One region of the Pseudomonas sp. C7.1 genome, then DNA from elsewhere that is predicted to be linked to it. Evidence: riboswitches for the same ligand, from Rfam matches in the RefSeq annotation. Region 1 holds a riboswitch; each other region holds the start of a gene.
The links. Region 1 has a riboswitch for cobalamin ahead of cobO (cob(I)yrinic acid a,c-diamide adenosyltransferase). Riboswitches for the same ligand answer to the same signal wherever they lie in the genome.

Region 1 (5,512 bases):
AGCGCCCGTTCAATACCGCCTTCGCTCAGCTCCAGCAGACGATGGCCCTCACGCTGCCAAGCGGCGGCGTGCTCGGCATAGGCAGGCGAGACGATGCCTACCCGAGCCTCCCGCACTAAGCGCGGCAGTGCCTGAATCGCCGCTTGGGAGCCCGCCACCGGCAGCAGATTGCTCACGCCGTAATAATCACGGGCGGCGATTTCCAGGCCGTCCTGTTGTTCGGGCAAACGCGCCCAGGCACTCGCAGGAATCGCCGGCAGTGGCCAACCGTATGGCGCGATGCCGGTGGATAAATCCAGCCAATCCGCCAGGGCGATGCCATAACGCAAAGACGCTGCGCGCAAGCGACCGCCGTGCTCAAGCATAAGAAGGTTTACCCATAAAAAAGCCCCCAAAGCAGTAGCAGCGCTACCCATAGCAGCACGCCAGCGCTGACTAGATTGAGCGCCCGCTCTATATCCCGCGCTTTGGGCTGCGGCCCCGCGCCCAGGTCCGGCCGAATATGCAGCTCGCCGTGATACTCCGCCGCGCCGCCCAGGCTGACGCCCAGCGCGCCTGCCCCGGCCGCCATTACCGGGCCGGCATTCGGGCTGTCCCAAAGCGGCGCCTGGGTACGCCAGCAACGCAGCGCCAGTGCAGTTTTACCGAGCAGCGCGTAGGTCAATGCGACCAGCCGGGCCGGCAGGTAATTGAGCACATCGTCGATTTTCGCGGCGGCCCAGCCGAAGAGCTCGAAACGTTCATTGCGATAGCCCCACATGGCGTCCAGGGTATTACTCAGGCGATACAGCACCACGCCCGGCGCACCGGCCAGCACAAACCAGAACAGCGCGGCGAACACCGCGTCGCTGCCGTTTTCCAGCACCGATTCACTGCCAGCCCGGGCCACCCCGGCGGCGTCGAGCTGCGCGGTATTGCGGCTGACCATATAACCGACCCGCTCACGCGCCAGACGTAGATCGCCCAGCCGCAGCGCCTGGGCCACCGGCATGGCATGTTCACCCAGGCTTTTCAGGCCAAGCGCGGCATACAACGCAAGTATTTCCACCGCCCAACCCAGCCCGCTGATCTGTGTGAGTAGCCAGGTCAGCAGGGTCAGCGGCAATACCGCCAGGCACCAGGCGCTGACGCCATGGCTGCGCCAACCGCCGCCCGCCGGATTGAAGCGCTGCTCGATACGCTCGGCCATACGACCAAAGGCCACTAGCGGATGCCAGCCCTTGGACTCGCCAAAAATCGCGTCCAGAGCAACCCCGGCGCAGGTGCTAAGCACCAGGCTCATGGCGTGCCCCACTGGTTTTCAAACAACAACTCGCTTAGTGGCCGTGGCTCGGCCCAGCCCTGCTGCACCAGCATGGGTGCTTCATAGAATTCCGTGACCGGCCCCAGGCACAGCACCGCCAGCGGCTTGCTACCGTCCGGCATATTGAGCAAATCCGCCAGGGCCTGGGGCTCGAATAGCGATACCCAACCCATGCCCAAACCCTCGGCGCGGGCGGCCAGCCAGAGGTTCTGAATGGCGCAGGCCAGGGACGCCAGGTCCATTTCCGGCAAGGTGCGGCGGCCAAATACATGGGCCTCGCGGCCCTCCATCAAAGCCACCACCAGCAGCTCGGCGCAGTCACGGATGCCCTCGACTTTCAGCCGCATAAATTCATCACTGCGCTCGCCCAGTGCCTCGGCGGTGCGCAAGCGCTCCTCTTCCACTAGCCCGTGAATCGCCTCACGCAAGGCCGCACGGGTGATGCGAATAAACCGCCACGGCTGCATCAGGCCGACGCTCGGTGCCTGGTGCGCGGCTTCAAGCAAACGTGCGAGCAGTTCGGGTGCCACTTCGCCGCCGCTGAAATGGCGCATATCACGGCGCTCGGTGATGGCGCGGTAGACCGCCGCGCGTTCTTCGGGACTGAAGGCCTGCTCGCTCATGCCGGCGCTCCGGGGCAAAACAGCGCTGCAGCGGCAGTGGGATCAGACGGTAGATAGAAGTGGATATAGGAGGCGGTCATCCGCCCCTGGCGATAAACCGCCTCACTGGTGCGCTTGTAGTTCGGGCATTCGCCACGGGTCAGGGGTTGCAGATCGCTGCTTAGCGCCGAGTAGTGAAAGCTGTGGCCGCGCAGCAGCCCTTCCGGCAGCTCCGCCTGTTGCAAGGCCATGGCGGTCATGCGCGGTTGCAGGGTCGCCTCCCCGCTTAACAGGCCGAGCATCTGCCCGCTGGCGCCTTGCTTGTCGGTCAGTTTGTCGAGCAGATAGAGCATGCCGCCACACTCGGCGTGGATCGGCTTGCCGGCTGCATGGTGCGCGCGAATCGACTCGGCCATGGGCTGGTTGGCCTCAAGCGTGGCCAGGTGCAGCTCCGGGTAACCGCCGGGCAGATACAGGCTGTCGACATCCGGCAACTGCTCATCTGTAAGCGGCGAAAAGAACTGCAATTCGGCACCCAGTTCGCTCAACAGGTCGAGATTGGCCTGGTAAAGAAAAGCAAAGGCGCTGTCGCGGGCCACACCAATTCGCACCCCCTTAAGCAATGGCGCGGGCCTGGCCTGCTCAGGGGCGGCAAAGCTGACGGGTGGCGGCAGATCGGTATCGGCACTAGCGGCCAGGGCATCGGCGGCGGCGTCCAGGCGCGCATCCAGGTCGGCCAGCTCACCCGCTTGCACCAAGCCCAAATGGCGGCTCGGCAAGCCGACCTCGGCGCTACGCGGCAAGGCGCCGTACCAGCGGATCGAGCTCGGCAGTGCATCGCGCAATATCTCACCATGGCGCGCACTGCCAACCCGATTGCCAAGCACCCCGGAGAACGGCAGATCAGGCTGGAAGGTCGCCAATCCATGGGCCATGGCGCCGAAGGTCTGCGCCATGGCCGAACCATCGATCACCGCCAACACCGGCACAGCGAAGTGCCGCGCCAGGTCGGCCGCCGATGGCGTGCCATCGAACAGGCCCATCACCCCTTCGATCAGAATCAGATCGGCTTCACCCGCCGCTTCCCAGAGCAGCTTGCGGCTCTCGGCCTCGCCGACCATCCACAGGTCGAGCTGATACACCGGCGCTCCGCTGGCGCGCGCGAGAATCATCGGGTCGAGAAAATCCGGGCCGCACTTGAATACCCGCACACACTTGCCCTGGCGCGCATGCAAACGCGCCAAGGCGGCGGTCACCGTAGTCTTGCCTTGGCCGGAAGCCGGTGCTGCGATCAATAACGCCGGGCATGAACGGGCGCTGGTCAAAACTCAACTCCCTTCTGCGCCTTTACCCCGGCCTTAAAGGCATGCTTAACCAGGCTCATCTCGGTGACGGTATCCGCCGCCTCGATCATCCCCGGCAGCGCACCACGGCCGGTCACCACGACATGCTGCAGCAGCGGCCGCGCCTCGATATCCGCGAGCACCGCGTCGAGTTCCAGATAGCCATATTTCAGCGCGATGTTCAGCTCATCCAGCACCACCAGACCGATGGCGGGATCATTGAGCAACTGCGCCGCCACGGCCCAGGCTTCGCGCGCCTTGTCGATATCGCGCTGACGATCCTGGGTCTCCCAGGTAAAACCCTCACCCATTACGTGATAGCTGACTTCATCGGGAAAACGGCGGAAGAAGGCCTCTTCGCCGGTGCTGGCCGCGCCCTTGATAAATTGCACCACGCCGACCTTGAGGCCATGCCCCAAGGCGCGGGCAACCATACCGAAGGCACTGCTGCTCTTACCCTTGCCATTGCCGCTGTGCACCAGCAGCAGGCCGTATTCTTCCTGGGCCTGGGCGATTTTCTCGTCGATAAGGGCTTTCTTGCGGGCCATGCGCGCCTTGTGCCGGGCGTCACGTTCAATCGATTCAGTCATCGCACTGCTCCACCGCCACAGGGCGATCTGGCTGGAAAAAGCATGTGGAGAAAGACAAAGCGCGGGCCTACGCACAGCGCAAGCCACACGCCAGCCATCGCCCTCCGCGATGCCGTGGACTGCAACAGGCCGGTCTCCGGGCTTATGAGCGCTGATCTGAAAATGCAGACCGCCACCAGGCGCACCTTCCCATGCCTGAGCACAGTGGTTGAAAAGCGCTGGTTTAACTCACTTACCGTTGCGGGGGCAGCGTCGGAATGGTTGGCGTAAACGCACAACGCACCGACTTCCCAGTTTCACCCCGCACACGCTTAGCGTTGGGGGCACCTGTTACAAGGCGCGAAGGGTAGAGAGTTCGTGATTAAGCGTCAAACCGGAATGCGCCGTTGCACCCGTGAATCAATGCCTGGGCATAAAGCCGGCCGGCTTGCTGGCCAGCCACTCGACAAAAGTACGCAGGCGCTCATCACTGAGCAGGCTGTCGCGGTTGTTGTAGGTCAGCGCCAGCTCCTTCTCGCTGAACAGCCGGTGGATCTGGTTGTGGCAGGCGCGGCAGACCCAGAGCGTAGCGCTGATACGCTCGCTTTTGCCAAAGCGCTTTTGCACATAGCCCCTGCTGTGCAGCGCCTTGGGGATCAGGTGATGGCGCGTCAGAGCAGCCGCGCGGGCGCAAAGTTCGCAGGCACCAGGTTGATCAGGCAGACGAATCGGTTCGGGCATACGGGCTCAGCGTTTACGGCACAGGCTCAGGCCATCGCCCAGCGGCAACAGGGACAGATCGATACGTGGGTCATCACGCAGCGCCAGATTGAGCGCCTGAATTGCACGGGTATCGGCGCTTTCGGGGTTTTCCTCAAGCACACGCCCGCTCCACAGGGTGTTATCGAACAGGATCAGCCCACCCTGGCGCACCAGGCGCAGGGCATGTTCCAAATAGGCCGGGTAATTGGCCTTATCGGCGTCGATAAACAGCAGATCAATACTGCCGGCCAGGCCTTCAGCCTCCAGCGCCGCCAAGGTCTGTAGCGCAGGGGCCAGACGCTGTTCAATACGCGCACTGAGCCCGGCTTCGCGCCAGTAACGCTCGGCCGTGGCATTGTACTCGCCAGGGATATCACAGCAGATCAGCCGACCATCTTCGGGCATGGCCTGGGCCATACAGATGGCGCTATAGCCGGTAAAGGTGCCGACCTCGACAATCCGTCGAGCACCCGTCAGTTGCACCAACAAGGCCATAAACTGGCCCTGCTCGGGGGCGATCTGCCAACGTGCGGTACTCAGCTGCGCGGTTTCCTCGCGCAGGCGTTTGAGCACCGGTGTTTCGCGCAGGGAGACGTCCAGCAGGTATTGATACAGGGCGGAATCGAGATTGAGTGTTCGGTTGGTCATGGCAGATCACTCAGCCGCTGAGGTTGATCAGGGGTTGCTAGCCAGTTCCGGGGTGAACACGCGCTTGGCATTCAGATAGGTGCGCTGCCAGTAGGTATTGCTCAGGCTGTCCAGGCGTACGGTGCCTCCGCTGGAAGGCGCGTGAACAAAACGGCCATCGCCGACATAGATACCCGCGTGACTGACCTGACTGCCGCCATTAGTAGCGAAAAACAGCAAATCACCACTTTGCAGACGGTCGCGGCTGACTACCGGGGCGCGCATGCTAATCAGCTCACGGGTCGA
Region 2 (5,512 bases), 2.7 Mb from region 1:
GCTGCATGCCCTGCACCAGCGCCTCGGCACTCGACTCAACGGCGAAGATGCGGCCAAGGTTGTGCAGGTCGTTGTAGACATCCTCCAGGCTGGCCACTCGGCGTGGCATGACATGGGCGCAGGACTCGCTCAGCTCGTACACCGGGATGCCGAAACGCGCCAGGCTCGCCGGGGTGACTTCACCACCCACACGCATGCCGTAGTTCCAGCCGGCAAAGAAGAAATCCGCCTCGGCGTTGAGCAGGTTTTCCAGCGACGGCTGCCGCGCGGCCAGCTCCGGCAAATCAGCCAGCTGCGCCATCAGCTCGGGGTTGGGGGTTTTCCAGGCGCTGATGCCGCTGTAACCGACCATCCGCGATTTCAGCCCGAGGGCCAGGAGCATGCCGGTCAGGTTGATGTCCTGACTGACTGCGCGCTGCGGCGGCTGCTCGATGGTCAGCTGACGGTCGCAGCTGGTGACGGTAACCGCCTGGGCGGACAGGGCAGCGCCCAACAATGGTAGGCACAGGGCGTAACGCAGAAAACTGTTCATGGATTGATCCAGGTAATACGCGGGTGCCCCGCGAGGGGATGAAGGTCGACCAGCGCCTGCACGCCATACACCTCGGCCAGCAGCGCTTCGGTCAGCACCTCGGCCGGTGTGCCGCTGGCCACCATGCGGCCGTGGTCGAGCACATACAGGCGGTCGCAGAAGGCCGCCGCCAGGTTGAGGTCATGGAAGCTGGCCAGGGTCGCCAGGCCGAGGGTTTTGATCAGCCGCAGCAGATCAAGCTGATAGCGCGGGTCAAGGTGATTGGTCGGCTCGTCGAGAATCAGCAGCGTCGGCTGCTGCACCAGCGCGCGGGCCAGCAGCACGCGCTGCTTCTCGCCGCCGGAGAGATAAGCGAAGGCCTGGCGCTTGTGCTCAGTCAAACCCACCCGCGCCAGCGCCTGCTCGATTAGGGCGAGATCGGCCTGGTCATCGCCATCAAACAGGCCCTTGTGCGGCGTGCGGCCCATGGCGGCGACTTCGGCCACAGTGAGGCCGAAGTCCTGGGGAAACTCCTGCAACACCACCGCCACCCGCTGCGCACACCAGCGCGGCGAACGGCTCCACAGCGCTTCGCCGTCCAGCTCGACACGGCCCTGATCGGGCCGCTGAAAGCGGTAGGCGCAGCGCAGCAGGCTAGTCTTGCCGCTGCCGTTGGGGCCGAGCAGACCGACCAGCTGGCCGTCTCCCACCGCTAGCTCGATGCCGTCGAGCAACACCTGCTCTCCATTGGGCGACCAGGCCAAGTCGCTGATCTGCAAGCGCGCCATCAGAAACGGTAATCGGCAGTGACGAACACCGAACGCGGCGCGCCCAGGTACCACTGCTGGCCATCGCTGCTGCCGGTGGTGGCGTACTGGCGGTCGAACAGGTTGTTCAGCTCTAGGCCCAAACGCACATCCGCCAGCACCTGCCAGCCGATAGTGGCATCGACCAGGGTGTAGCTCGGCACCTCCACATTGTTCGCCGTGTCGGCGTAGCGCGAATCGACATAACGCGCGCCGATACCGACCTGCACCTGCTCGCTCAGCGCCTTGCTCAGCCACAGGTTGGCGGTGCGCCGTGGCACGTTGGTGGGTCGATTGCCGCTGCGATCGCCACCGGCCTCCGTGAAGTCGTCGTACTCGGCGCGCACAAACGCGGCGTTGGCCGAGACCTGCCAATCCTGCCCCAGGGCCAGTTCCAAGGTGGCTTCCAGACCATCGGAAGACTGCTGGCCGATCTGCTCGGTCGGCGCGGTCGGGGTGGCGCGGCTGAGCAGCTTCTCCTTGACGATGTGGTAAGCGGCCAGCGTCCATTCGCCCTGGCCATTCCAGAACGCCTGCTTAAGGCCGATTTCGGTCTGCTTGGCCTCGCTCAGGTCGAACTGCTGCTGGCTCGGATTAAGCGTCAGCAGGTTGCTGACGCCCTCGGTGCTGGTGGCGTACTGGCCGTACAGCGACAGCTCGGGCGTGACCTCGAAGACCAACCCGACGCGCCAGTTGTCGCCCGTCAGGCTGCGGTCGGCGCTGCTGTCGGTCAGCAGGTTATCGCGCTGGATATGCACCTGATCACGGCGCACGCCGCTGACCAGCGACAGGCGCTCAGTCAGCTGGGTGCGGTTCTCGGCGAACAGCGAGAATTGCCGCGCCAGGTTGCGCTCACGCGGGCCATAACCCAGCGGGTCGGTGCTCTGGTACTGGCCGCCACTGGAGCCGGCAAGCGGCACTGTATCAGTGAAGCTGCTGGCGAAATCATGCTGGCGAGCGAAGTGAATGCGGTTGTAATCCACGCCCACCACGGTGCGGCTGTCGAGGCCGAACAGCGCGTGCTCCAGGGTGAAGGTCTGACGGTCGCCGACCTGCTCCTGGGTGTGCTTGATCTCGTAGAAATCGCTGCGTCTGACCTGGTCACCCGGCTGCCAGCGGTAGGACTCGGCATTGCGCCAGTAGCGCTGGGTTTTTATGTAGTACAGCTGGTTGCTGGCCGTCAGCGCGTCGTTGATGCGCCAGTCACTGACCAGTCGGGTGATCTGGTCGTTGTAACGAACTTCGGCGTTAGCGACGTTGTAGTTACGCTCGCGCAGGCTCTCGCGGTACTGGCCGGCGACCAGCGGTGTGCCTAGGTAACGCTGCGGGTCCTGATCGCCCTGATCATGGGACAGGGTGAAACTCAGCGCATCGCTGGCATCCCAGCGCAGGACCGCGCTGAGCGCCTGGCTCTGCGACTCGCCATCATCGACCCAGCCATTGCTGGCCTGTTGATTGAGGTTGAGGCGGTAGCTCAGCGTATCGGTCAGCGAGCCGCCACTGTCCAGCGCGGCCTGGCGACGGTCATCGCTGCCGTAGCCGAGGCGCAGCTGGTTGCTGATGGCGCCGGCAAAGGGCTTTTTCGGCACCACGTTGATTACCGCGCCGGTCGCGCCTTCACCGTAAAGCACCGACGCCGGGCCGCGCAGCACGTCAACGCGCTCCACCGACCAGGTGTCGACCGGGAAGGTCACGGTGCCTGCGCCGACGTACTGGCGGGTGCCGTCGTACAGCTGCATGGTCGCGCTGTGCCCGGTAAACCCGCGCGCCGACAGCGCGGTGCCGCCATTGCCGGGGCTGCCGATGCTGCTGATGCCAGGGGTGCGGGTGACCGCGTCCTGCACGCTGAGGTTGTTGCGCCCGCGCACCTGCGCGCCGCTCAGGCTGCTGGTGCTGGCCGGGGTTTGCAGGGCGCTCAGGCCCAGACGCGAACCGCTGCTGGTGGGCGTATGCAGATCGCTTGCACCCTCCGCAGCAGCCTTGGCCTGCACGGTCGTGGCCGGCAGATTGACTGGAGATTCGCCCGCCACAGCCGTACCGGCCAGGCACAGGGCAAGGGAAACAGAGAGTTGAGACAGGGGATAGCGCGCCATGATGCTTCCATCGCAAAAGGGATAGGCACGGCAATCCCGATGGAAACGCGCAACAGCAAAACACGGGCGCGCAGGCACCCACGATCGGCGTCAACGCCCGCCCACCGCGGGTTGCCAAACAGTTGGGAGTTGCCGCTGCATCATGGGCAGCGCACAACATCCCTAAGAATCAGGCCGGTCTCCGGGCTCGCGAGGGTCATGACGTCATCGCCTTCCCATGCACAAAGTGCACAGTGGCATCATGACAACGTCGCTCGCTTACCGTTGCGGGGGCAGCGTCGGACTAGCCCAAAGGGCGCACCGACTTCCCGTTTAACCTTACGCACGGCGGCGTAAGACACCTGAAACGGCGCGGATATGACCATCCGCGCCAGCACAAGTCAAGGCATCAGCTCGACAAGACCAGCCGCTCAAGGGCGAGGCTTTACATCTGTGGGAGGTGCGGGCGGCATCCCGCTTTAGCGGCAATTTGTGCGGGGCAAACAATGGCTGCAGCAAACGTAGGGTGGACAACGCGAAGCTTGTCCACCATGCATGGCGTAGCGACTCAGCCCTGATCAATCCGCAGCTCGGGCACCGGGCGACCCGCCACCAGCCGCTCATCGACCAGGCGGATCAGCTCGGCTTCATCACGCACGCGGAACCACTCACCGGCTGGATAAAGGCTGGCCGTCGGGCCCAGATCGCAGGGGAACTGGCACTGGCTGCGGGTGATATGCACCCCGCCCTCGCACTCCAGTTTACCGGCGGCCTTGAGCCGTTGGCGCAGGGATTTCCACAGGTCCAGCGCACCACGCCGGGTGCAGCGCGGGCCGTTGCACAACAGCAGGCGCTGGGCGTGGGGCGGAATCTGCGACCAGGCGTGATGCCCCGGCACAGCAGCCACACCGACGCAGGGCAGATGCAGCTCGGGGTGCTCGATCAGCGCGCAAGCGGCCTCCACTGGCAAGCCCTCGGCCTGGCCCATCGCACTGGCGACAAACAGCTGCTCGGGGTTGGCCTGCTGACTTAGCTCGCTACGCAGCCAATCGAGGTGCGGGCTGCTGCTCGCAGGCTCCAGATCGATCACCAGTAGCGGCCGCTCACACTCGGCCACGCGCTGCCAGAGCGGCGCATAGCCTGCGCTGGTGTCGACGATATCGGCCAGCGCCGCTTCCCCGCGCAACTCAACCAGACGACGGCGAAACAGCTCGGCAAACGAGCCCTCAGCCAGGTCCGGGCCGACAAACAGAATGCGGGCGTAGGGCGAAACGGGCGTGGTCATGGCAGCCTCCAAAGCGGGGCGGCAGTCTAGCAGGGGGTTAGGCGTAGGGTGGATGACGCTTCACCCATCCACCAACTGCAATGGTGGATGAAAACAGCGTCATCCACCCTACCTTGCTCGCTCTACAACTGCAGCACCTCGGCCAGCGCTTCGAGGCTGACAAACTCGCGCTCCACACTCGGTAAACTCGGCCGCCGTAAAAACAACACCGGTAAACCCAACTCCCGCGCCACCTGCAGTTTTGGCTCGGTGGACTGGCTGCCGCTGTTCTTGCTGATCAGCACATCAGTGCGCAAACGGGCGAATAGCGCGCGCTCCTCGTCCAGCGCGAACGGCCCCCGCGCGCCGATAATCTCGGCACGCGGCACGGCTTGCTGGGCCGTTAGGCAGCGGACGGTCCAGTGCTGATGCAGGGGAATCTCATGCAGATGCTCCAGCGGCTCGCGGCCGAGGGTGAATAGCGGACGGCGGAAATCCTTCAGGGCTTCGACCAAACCGGCCCAGTTATCCACTTCACGCCAGTCATCACCCTCGCCGGCCTGCCAGCCGGGGCGGCGCAGCGCCCAGCAGGCAATCCCGCTCAGCTCGGCGGCGCGGGCGGCATTGGCGCTGATCTGTGCGGCATAGGGGTGGGTCAGATCCAACAGCAGTTCGATGCCCTGCTCGCGGATATACCCCGCCAGCCCTTCGGCTCCACCAAAGCCGCCCACGCGCACCTGGCAGGGCAAGTCATCCGGCACCCGGCCCAGCCCGACCAGGCTGTAGATGGCTTCGGGACTTAAACGGCGGGCCAAACGCAGCGCCTCGGTGGTGCCGCCCAACAGCAGAATGCGCGGGC
Region 3 (5,512 bases), on a different contig from region 1:
CCAGCACCAGTATCAGCGCGGCACTGGGCATGGCCATCGCCGCGCGCATCCAGGGTTCGCGGCGCAAGGCCGTGGCGGTGATCGGCGACGGCGCACTGACCGCCGGCATGGCCTTTGAAGCGCTCAATCACGCCAGCGACGTCAACGCCAATATGCTGGTGATCCTCAACGACAATGACATGTCGATCTCCAAGAACGTCGGCGGCCTGTCCAACTACCTGGCCAAGATTATCTCCAGCCGCACCTACACCAACATGCGCGAGGGCAGTAAGAAGATCCTCTCAAGCCTGCCCGGCGCCTGGGAGATCGCGCGTAAGGTCGAAGAACACGCCAAAGGCATGCTGGTGCCAGGCACCCTGTTCGAGGAGCTGGGCTGGAACTACGTCGGCCCCATTGACGGCCACGACCTGCCGACCCTGCTCGCCACCCTGCGCAATATGCGTGACCTCGACGGCCCGCAGTTTCTGCATGTGGTGACCAAGAAGGGCAAGGGCTTCGCGCCAGCCGAAGCCGACCCGATTGGCTATCACGCCATTACCAAGCTGGAGCCGATCAACGCGCCAGCCGCCCCCAAGCAAGCCAGCGGCCCGAAATACTCCAGCGTCTTTGGCCAGTGGCTGTGCGATATGGCCGCCGAAGATCCCCGCCTGGTCGGCATCACCCCGGCGATGAAGGAAGGCTCCGATCTGGTGGCCTTTAGCGAACGTTATCCCGAGCGCTATTTCGATGTAGCCATCGCTGAGCAGCATGCGGTAACCCTCGCCGCCGGCATGGCCTGCGATGGCGCCAAGCCGGTGGTGGCGATCTACTCGACTTTTCTGCAGCGCGCCTATGACCAGCTGATCCACGACGTGGCCGTGCAGCACCTCGATGTGCTGTTCGCCATCGACCGCGCCGGCCTGGTCGGCGAAGACGGTCCGACCCACGCCGGCAGCTTCGATATTGCCTACCTGCGCTGCATCCCCGGCATGCTGGTAATGACGCCCAGCGATGAAAACGAGTTGCGCCGCATGCTCACCACCGGGCACCTGTTCAATGGCCCGGCGGCAGTTCGCTACCCGCGTGGCAGCGGCCCGAATGCCGCCATTGAGCCAGGCCTGGAGCCACTGGAAATCGGTAAGGGCATCATTCGCCGCCAGGGCAGCAAAACGGCCCTACTGGTATTCGGCGTACAGCTGAGTGAGGCGCTTAAGGTTGGCGAAGCACTCGACGCCAGCGTAGTCGATATGCGCTTCGTCAAACCCCTCGACGCGGCCCTGGTGCGCCAACTGGCAGCCAGCCACGAACTGCTGGTCACCATCGAAGAGAACAGCGTGATGGGCGGTGCTGGCAGCGCGGTCAGCGAGTTCCTCGCCCAGGCCGGCATCCTCAAGCCGGTGCTGCATCTGGGCTTGCCTGACTACTACGTCGAACACGCAAAACCGGCGCAAATGCTCGCCGAATGCGGGCTGGATGCCGCCGGTATCGAAGCTGCCGTCCGCGCGCGCCTCGCCAGCCTTTGTGCATGAGCGCCGCTCATCCAGAGCTGAATCAGGCTTGCTTGTAATTCATCCACCCGCGCATTAAGGTGCGCGGCGTTTTACTTCCGCCAAGGTGCGCCCTTCCACAGTGAAGCGGCGTTAAACGGGAAGCCGGTGAGTCCATAACGGACCATTCCGGCGCTGCCCCCGCAACGGTAATCGACCGCAGACCCGTTCTGCACGCTGCCTCAACGCCACTGGGTTACCCCGGGAAGGCGAGGCGGCGCACGTCGAGAGCCCGGAGACCGGCCTTGCTGGATGTGACTGGTGTTGCGGAGGGCATCACCGTCAAGCTCAGGTTGCGTCCGCGCGCCCGTTCTTGCACCTGCCCTCCTCAAAAGTCGTTCGACCTTTTGAGGATTCTCTACGTGAAATTGTCCCGTATTGCCTTGGCTGTGGCGCTGCTGCCGCTGGCTGCTCATGCTGACCCACTCCAATTGCAGCCATTGGTTGTGACCTCCGGGCGGCACGCCGAACCAATCCAGCAGGCAACCGCAGCCACCACGGTTTTTACTCGCCAGGATATCGAACGCCTGCAAGTGCGCAGCGTTGCTGAGCTGCTTGAACGCGTGCCCGGCGTCAGCGTCAGCCGTACCGGCGGCGCGGGCAGCCAGACCGGCCTGTTTGTACGCGGCACCTCGACCGCGCAAACTCTGGTGCTGGTAGACGGCCAACGTATTGCCTCTGCCTCCAGCGGCACCAGCAGCCTGGAGTTCCTCAGCCCGGAGCAGATTGAGCGCGTTGAAGTCGTACGCGGCGCGCGTTCGGCGCTCTATGGCTCGGATGCCATCGGTGGCGTCGTGCAGATTTTCACCCGCCAAGGCAGCGGTGACGGGCTCAAGCCCTACGTCCGCCTTGGCGTCGGCAGCAACCAGACCTTCGAACGCAGCCTTGGCCTGTCCGGCGGCGATGCGCAAACTCGCTTCAATCTGGGCGCCGCACTCGACGAAAGCCAGGGGATCGACGCCACACGCGATAACTTCGGCGCCAACGGCGATGACGATGCCTATCGTAATAAATCGCTGAGTTTGAACCTCTCGCACCGCTTCAATGACGATCTGAAGATCGGCTTCAGCGCCCTCGACCAACGCGGCCAGGCCGAGTTCGAGGACCTCTTCAGCACCTCATTGCCCACTACGGACTTCCAGCTCAGCAGCCTGTCCAGCTACATCGATGGCAATCTCAACGAGACTTGGAATAGCCGCCTGGAAATCGGCCACAGCGAGGACAAGCGCGACACCGGCAACGACCAGCCAAACGCCAACGCATTTTCGTTCTACAGCTTTAATACCTACCGCGACTCGGCCAACTGGGTGAACACCCTGACCCTCAACGAGCGCCACCAAGTGCTGCTAGGTGCCGATTGGTATGAGGATCGTGTGAATGGCAGCGAGGACTTCAATGAGGACTCGCGCTGGAACCAAGCTGCATTTATTCAGCACCGCTACAACGCCGACTACTTCTCGACCGAGCTGGGGCTGCGCCATGACAAGAACCAGCAGTTCGGCAGTAAAAACACCTGGAACGCTGCGTTAACTGTGCCGCTCAATGACAACAATGATGTGATCCTGTCCTATAGCGAAGGCTTTCGCGCGCCGACCTTCAACGACTTGTATTACCCCGACTTCTGTTTCGGCGGTTTTTGCTCCGCCAGCGCGAACCCCGACCTCGAACCAGAAACATCTAAAAGCTACGAAGCCCAGTGGCGCAGCCGTTACAGCGAAAGCGGTGCGCTGGAACTATCGCTGTACCGCATTGATCTACAAGACGCGATTGTTCTCGACCAGAACTTTATTCCGCAGAACGTACAGACCGCGCGCATCAACGGCTTCGACGCTGCGCTAAAGCAGGAACTCTTCGGCTGGCAGGGCAGCCTGGCACTCGCCTTGATCGACCCAAGAGATCGCGGCACTGGCCACACCCTCGCCCGCCGTGCCAAACGCACGCTGAGCCTGGACCTGGATCGTCAATTGGGTGAGTTTGCCGTGGGTGCCAGTTGGCGCGTAGTCAGCGGCCGCTATGACGACGCCGCCAACACCCGTGAGCTGGGTGGTTACGGCCTGCTTAGCCTGCGCGGCACATGGCAAGCGACCAAAGAAGTGGCCCTCGACCTGAAACTGAACAACCTCTTCGACAAGGATTATGCCGAGGCGACTTACAGCACCAGCAACGGACGCTTCGGCTACAACAGCGAAGGACGTACCGCACTGTTTGCCGTGACCTGGACGCCTCAACTTTGAGTCATCAGCTAGGCGCTCAATAGACTGCCCCCAAGACAGAGCCCCGCCATAGTGCGGGGCTTCTTAGTGCGCGTCGCTCAACACCTCACACAACCGCTCGAGCGCCCCCAGCATCTGAAAACTCGGCCGCTCCAGGCCGGCATCCGGCACCAACCACAGCTGCTTACGTTCAACTGCCGCTACCCCAGGCCAGATGCGCCAGGCGTCCAGCTGCCCTTGCACGCCTGCCAGAATCACCTCGGGATTACGCTGCAGCACCGCTTCCACGCTGACCTGCGGTGCAGGCAAGGCAAGCTCGGCAAAGATATTCTCGGCCCCGCAGATACCTAGGGCGTCGCTGATAATCTGCTGGCCGCCGATGGTATACAGCGGTGCATCCCAGACTTGATAGAACAGGCGCAACGGCTGTTCACGCTGATAACGCTGACGTAACGCGGCCAGGCCGCGATTGAATTGCTGATGCAGTTGCTGGCCTTGCTCGGCGCGACCGATACGCGTGCCGATTTCAACGAAATTTTCTGCCAGATCAGCCAGTTTGCGCGGCGCCACAATCAGCAGGGGAATCCCCATACGCTGCAGCTGCTGGCGTTGCGCGCTGCTGATGCTATCGGGCCAGAGCAGCACCAGGTCGGGCTGCAGTTCGAGCAGGCTTTCCAGCTCCAGCTGGCCATAGCGACCGACCGAAGGCAGCTGCGCCACCGCTGCCGGGCGCTCACCACCATCAAGCAGGCCGACCAGCAGATCGCCCGCATCCAGCTCCAGCATGATTTCGGTCAGAGAAGGTGCCAGGGTCACCACCCGCTCAACTGCTGCTACCGGCCAAGCCAGCGCGAGCAGCAAGCAGAGGGGGAATAGGCGCATCAGCCGAGTTGGCGAGGAATGCGGTAGAGATACAGCAAGACGATGCTGGAAATCGCCAGAAGGATCAGCGGAATCGCTTCCAGGCCAGCGAATACCGCAATGGCGGCAATCCAGGCCGGCAGCGCCGCGCCGAGAAAGGCCAGGCGACGCACGCGCGCAAGCTCCAGCCAGGCATCGTGTTCATCTACGGTATCGAGGGCTTTTTCCGTGGCCACCAGTGCGCGTTTGTAGACGCTGAACAGCGGCAGGCTGACAAACATTGAGGCCAGGGCGACGATAAACAGTGGCATGGTCAGCAGGCCGGTTTTCTGCTCAGCGCCAAACAGCAGGTTGAGCACAAACAGCGGCACCAGAGTCACGGCCAATTGCCGCCACCACTCCAGCGCCAACCTCCGGCGCACTTCAGCGCGTGTCACAGGCTTTCCTCAACCTCGCCCTGGTGCAGGCTGCCGAGCATATGCCCAAGCTTGCCGGCCTTGGTGGCGAGGTATTTCTTGTTGTGCGGGTTGTGGTCGATCTGCAGCGGTACACGGATCGCCACATTGATACCCATATCACCCAGCGCCTTAACCTTGCGCGGGTTGTTGGTCATCAGCTTGAGCTGGCTGATGCCCAGATGATCGAGCATCGGCAGGCAGATCGCGTAGTCACGCTGGTCAGCGCCGAAGCCTAGGCGCTCATTGGCCTCCACGGTATCGGCGCCACCGTCCTGCAACTCATAGGCGCGGATCTTGTTCAGCAGGCCAATACCACGGCCTTCCTGACGCAGATACAGCAAAACGCCACGACCTTCACTGGCAATCGCACGCAGCGCCGCTTCGAGCTGGAAACCACAATCGCAGCGCAAGCTAAACAGCGCATCGCCAGTAAGGCATTCGGAGTGCAAACGGC

Region 2: linked by a shared signal. The riboswitch ahead of AC0T4W_RS21070 (TonB-dependent receptor) and the one ahead of cobO (cob(I)yrinic acid a,c-diamide adenosyltransferase) in region 1 are both predicted to bind cobalamin.
Region 3: linked by a shared signal. The riboswitch ahead of AC0T4W_RS02780 (TonB-dependent receptor domain-containing protein) and the one ahead of cobO (cob(I)yrinic acid a,c-diamide adenosyltransferase) in region 1 are both predicted to bind cobalamin.

Annotation. Positions count from the first base shown of each region.
Region 1 is NZ_JBWDTL010000003.1:1,106,942-1,112,453, reverse strand. It holds gene cobD (threonine-phosphate decarboxylase CobD) at 1-365, opposite strand, end outside; gene cbiB (adenosylcobinamide-phosphate synthase CbiB) at 374-1,282, opposite strand; gene bluB (5,6-dimethylbenzimidazole synthase) at 1,279-1,926, opposite strand; gene AC0T4W_RS08505 (cobyrinate a,c-diamide synthase) at 1,923-3,230, opposite strand; gene cobO (cob(I)yrinic acid a,c-diamide adenosyltransferase) at 3,227-3,838, opposite strand; cobalamin riboswitch at 3,949-4,184, opposite strand; gene AC0T4W_RS08495 (hypothetical protein) at 4,238-4,558, opposite strand; gene AC0T4W_RS08490 (O-methyltransferase) at 4,565-5,227, opposite strand; gene AC0T4W_RS08485 (C40 family peptidase) at 5,255-5,512, opposite strand, start outside.
Region 2 is NZ_JBWDTL010000003.1:3,776,099-3,781,610, forward strand. It holds gene AC0T4W_RS21060 (ABC transporter substrate-binding protein) at 1-532, opposite strand, end outside; gene AC0T4W_RS21065 (ABC transporter ATP-binding protein) at 529-1,299, opposite strand; gene AC0T4W_RS21070 (TonB-dependent receptor) at 1,299-3,410, opposite strand; cobalamin riboswitch at 3,566-3,770, opposite strand; gene AC0T4W_RS21075 ((2Fe-2S) ferredoxin domain-containing protein) at 3,958-4,674, opposite strand; gene AC0T4W_RS21080 (cobalt-precorrin-6A reductase) at 4,797-5,512, opposite strand, start outside.
Region 3 is NZ_JBWDTL010000002.1:323,324-328,835, reverse strand. It holds gene dxs (1-deoxy-D-xylulose-5-phosphate synthase) at 1-1,508, shown strand, start outside; cobalamin riboswitch at 1,575-1,788, shown strand; gene AC0T4W_RS02780 (TonB-dependent receptor domain-containing protein) at 1,889-3,760, shown strand; gene AC0T4W_RS02775 (cobalamin-binding protein) at 3,824-4,621, opposite strand; gene AC0T4W_RS02770 (MFS transporter) at 4,621-5,037, opposite strand; gene ribA (GTP cyclohydrolase II) at 5,034-5,512, opposite strand, start outside.